Regions from separate parts of the Bacillus stercoris genome, predicted to be linked through region 1. Evidence: riboswitches for the same ligand, from Rfam matches in the RefSeq annotation. Region 1 holds a riboswitch; the other holds the start of a gene.

Region 1 (2,201 bases):
GATAAAATCGAGGATAATTTTTGTATACTCTACTAGCTGCTCAATCGATACCTTCTCGTTCACGGAGTGTGCATTGTGCAGATCGCCAGGACCGTATATCACGCATGGAATACCGGCATCATACAGCCACCCACCATCTGTAACCGATTGAGAAACGTCAATAATTGGACTCTCCCGCTTCACTTTCTCATGAGAGGCAGTAAGCGCTAAGACGCCTGGGTGGCCAGGGTCAACTTCCAATGCCGGAAAAATTTCTCCTCTGTCTTCAATCATCGATGAGCCTCCCCACTTAAATACGGGGCGGTTTTCCCTAAGCCAAATATCACTGTCACTCAGCCGATTGACGTAATCTTCTATTTCCGCTGCCACTTGGTCATGGGTTTCATTCGGATAAAAATGGACTGTGATCCACAGCCGGCATTCGTCCGCTATAAAAGCCGCATGTCTGCCGCCTTCTATAACAGCCGGGTTAATTGTATTTGTTCCAGGTTTAAAGCCGGGATAACGTTTCATAATGGACCAGTGGCGCTCAAGTTCACCGAGCCCCGCAATGATTTTCGCCATTTTTTCAATTGCGCTTGCTCCGAATGTTCCTCCGCCTGCGTGAATCATATTTCGTCTCGTTCCATCATGAAATGTTTGACTGCTTTTGATTTCGATCCAGCCTGTAATGACACCGCCTTGGCCTTGAATATGCATATCGCTCGTATCCGCGACAATTGCAAAATCAGCGTGGTAGCCCCTCTTGCAGCATTCAAGCGTGCCAGCTTCTCCAACTTCCTCCCCGATAACCGATTGCAGAATCAGATCACCGGGAAGTTCAATGCCTGCTTCACGAATTAATTTGACAGCAAACAGTACACATGCCATTCCGCCCTTCATATCGGAAGCGCCTCGCCCGATTAAGAGACCGTTTTTTTCAATTGGATGAAATGGATCGTGCTCCCATTCCTCATCCTCTTTTACCTCTGCCACATCTACATGGCCATTGATGATCAGGCTATGATAATCTGCTGAACCTGTTCCCTTTAGCTGGCCTACAACATTGGGGTCTCCAGGGTACACATCCCATTTGTCGATCGAAAATCCTAATTCATTTAAAAATCCCGAAATCCATGACTGAATCCCCTCTGTATTTCTTGCAGGCGGAGCAGGTGTTTGATAAGAAATCAGCGTTTTTGCCAGCTGAATAAGCTCCTCCTTTTGTTCTTCCACTTTTTTGAGCAAAGAGTCTATTTGTTGATCCAATCTAATCCGCTCCTATTCTTCAAAAATAAAAAGCCGCTTCAAGTTATGAAACGGCTCAATAAAAACAAACAGAGTCCTATGCACTCTGTTTCTTCACCGCTTCCCTCCGCTGGCATGATCCAGATCAGGTCAAAAGGGTTGAGACAAAGTCTCTCTCAGCTTCGCAAAGCACCCCTAGGATGAATCTATGTGTTTGTCAGGCATTCGTTATCGGCTCAGCTCTTGTTAAAAACGGCCGATCTTGGTTCCATAATACATGGATTGGCGTATCAAAAAAAGCGGAAAGTATTTGATCAGTAAGCATTTCCTTTATTTCTCCGGCTCCAAAGACCTCTCCCTGCTTTAATAAAAGAGCTTTATCAAAGACAGGCAAAATTTCCTCAGCATGATGAGTCACATAAAGGATAGATGGTGCATTTTCTTTGTTTGCAAAGTATGTAATCGTATCTAACAACTTTTCCCGGGCAATAAAATCCAGCCCTGTGCCTGGTTCATCCAGTATCAGCAGCTCCGGATCGGCCATTAGTGCTCTTGCAATCAATGCTCTTTGTTTTTCCCCTTGAGAAAGGGTTTCATAGCGACGGTCGGCATATTCAATTGCTCCCAAGTCCTCTAACAAACCAATCGCTTTTTCCCTTATTTTCTTACTTGGTGTTTCATATAATCCAATCGAAGCGTAAGCTCCGCTCAAAGCAATTTCAAAGGCTGAATCTGCCGGGTACAATTTTTGCTGAAGAGCTGCTGAGACGAGGCCAATTTTACGTCTGAGTTTTTCCCCAAGCTCTGTTTTGCCAAATTCATGGCCAAGCACCTGCATCTCGCCTGATGTTGGAAAATAATAAGAGCAAAGCATATTTAACAGTGCTGTCTTCCCGGCGCCATTTAGGCCGTAAAGCACCCAATTTTCCTTTTCTTCCACCTTCCAATGAATATCCCTCAGTATCCATTTCCCA
Region 2 (2,201 bases), 220 kb from region 1:
CCGGTTTCTCGTCTTCTTCATAAGAGAAGCTGAGCTGGTCAACTGTCAGAAGCTCGTCAAAGGCTTGCATGTTCTGACGCCCGCTTCCGTTTCTTTTTCAGTTCCTTTCCGAGTGCCATTCCGTTTAACACACCTGTATAAGCGAGAGAGTCGCTGACGGCTTTTCCGAGAAGCCCCGCCAAGAGCGCGCCGGAAATGAGACGGATCACAAGCATAATGAGCAGATAACCTGGTGAATAGGCTGCATAGCCAGAAACAAAGAGATCGTAGATAAAGCTGGCTACTGAAGATCCCATTCCGGCCAGCATAAGGACAGGGAGAGAGTATGCTTTCCAGCGTGTTGCAAGGAATACAGCTTCAGCCCCGAGTCCTTGAACAATGCCGATGACGATGACCATCGGGCCAGACGGATTTCCCAGCAGGCACTCAACGAGAGCGGCAATGATTTCAGAAACGAGCGCCGCACCCGGTTTTCGAATGATGTATGCGGCGATGACCGAAACGATAAACCAAATGCCGTAAATCGGTTCATAGGCAATTGGCCCAAACATACCTGCAAGCACGTTTCCGAAATGTGTAAATAATAAATAAACAACGGCAAATACGATACTGATAACGGACATGATGACAATTTCTTTTACTTTCCAGCTTTTCATGTTATCCCTGCTTTCTGTTTTTTCTTGATGGGCTGTTAGCCGAAAGATTCACAGTCATGGTGATGTGGTTTGTTTGCTGCTCAGCCATGCGGAAAACGGCTTCCAATGTTCTGAATACGTCATGGGCATCCCCGTCAAGCTCGCTCGCGTAATGGACACCCTGTACAAAAGTACCTTGGGCTTTTGCGATGTCGACAGCCTTCATAATCAATCCCATATAATCCGGCTCATTCATTGGATAAAGCGCAAATTGGCACGGCGCTTCCGCGTTCAAGCCTCGGACAGCATCTTCATTGACACGCTTATTGTCTTTGGAAAGATATGTATCTCCCTGAGTGTCGCCCGGGCACCCAATGGAAAACGTGCCACTCATGACGATGTGTGTCTCGCTGTTTGCTGCATAAAGGTAAATGGCTTTTGCGGCATCGAATACATGATCAATCGATCCGCGTAACAACGTGCTGATATGGTCGGTTTTCGTCCAAACCTTGGACGTATCTGTTTTTTTCAGCGCAGACTTGATCACACTGATAAAATCATCCGTCATCGGATATAAAGAGAAGCGAAAACCGGCGATTCTGCTTGTACCGCACATATGCTCCATTTCTAAAAGCCTCCTGTTTTTTGGATAAAATAAAAAACTGCATATCCTAAGGGAATATGCAGTCATAGATCGATTAAGCGCACAAAAAAATACACCATTCGGTCAACCTGCACTTCCCCACGCTGGTATTATCCAGATCGGGTCATAAGGGATCAAAACGCGATTCTCCCGCGTTTTATCTCAGCCAAAACAGCACCCCTAGTGCTTTCCGTATACAATTTTTTATTTTGACATCATAATAGATGATAAGAATCATTTTGTAAACAACGAAATCATTTTTTTCATATAGGGACAGGAGAGGATGATCACATTTGGACAAAGGACACATATTAATTGTGGAAGATGAAGAAAAAATCGCCAGGGTTCTGCAGCTTGAATTGGAATATGAAGGATACGGCGTGACCATTAAACACAATGGAACAGAAGGCCTGAATGCGGCCGCGGAAGGCGGGTATTCCTTGGTGCTTCTTGATGTCATGCTGCCGGGGCTCAGCGGACTAGAAGTGCTGCGCCGCTTGAGAAAAACGGATCAACAGACACCGGTCATTTTATTAACGGCGCGAGACAGCATTCCTGATAAGGTAACAGGTCTGGATATCGGTGCGAATGACTATGTCACCAAGCCGTTTGAAATCGAGGAATTACTTGCGAGAATCAGGGCGGCGCTACGCCAAAATGGAACAAAAACGGAAGAAATCGGCACCTTTCTTACATATGACGATTTACGGGTGAACGAAAAAACGCGTGAAGTGAGACGCGGAGACAAAGAGGTGGAATTAACGCCGCGGGAATTTGATTTGCTCGTCTACATGCTAAAGCATCCGCAGCAAGTGCTGACACGGGAGCAAATTCTAAGCGCGGTATGGGGATTTGATTATATCGGTGATACAAATGTCGTAGACGTCTACATAAGATACATCAGAAAAAAACTGGACTATCCT

The links. Region 1 has a riboswitch for thiamine pyrophosphate ahead of ylmB (N-formyl-4-amino-5-aminomethyl-2-methylpyrimidine deformylase). Riboswitches for the same ligand answer to the same signal wherever they lie in the genome.
Region 2: another riboswitch for thiamine pyrophosphate. It lies ahead of thiU (HMP/thiamine ABC transporter substrate-binding protein ThiU); the one in region 1 lies ahead of ylmB (N-formyl-4-amino-5-aminomethyl-2-methylpyrimidine deformylase).

The regions. Positions count from the first base shown of each region.
Region 1 is NZ_CP121861.1:2,737,081-2,739,281, forward strand. Features, by position in the region: gene ylmB (N-formyl-4-amino-5-aminomethyl-2-methylpyrimidine deformylase) at 1-1,248, opposite strand, end outside; TPP riboswitch at 1,333-1,434, opposite strand; gene QA442_RS14220 (ABC transporter ATP-binding protein) at 1,445-2,201, opposite strand, start outside.
Region 2 is NZ_CP121861.1:2,952,583-2,954,783, reverse strand. Features, by position in the region: gene QA442_RS15365 (ABC transporter ATP-binding protein) at 1-70, opposite strand, end outside; gene QA442_RS15360 (ECF transporter S component) at 57-656, opposite strand; gene thiU (HMP/thiamine ABC transporter substrate-binding protein ThiU) at 658-1,260, opposite strand; TPP riboswitch at 1,358-1,470, opposite strand; gene ykoG (two-component system response regulator YkoG) at 1,572-2,201, shown strand, end outside.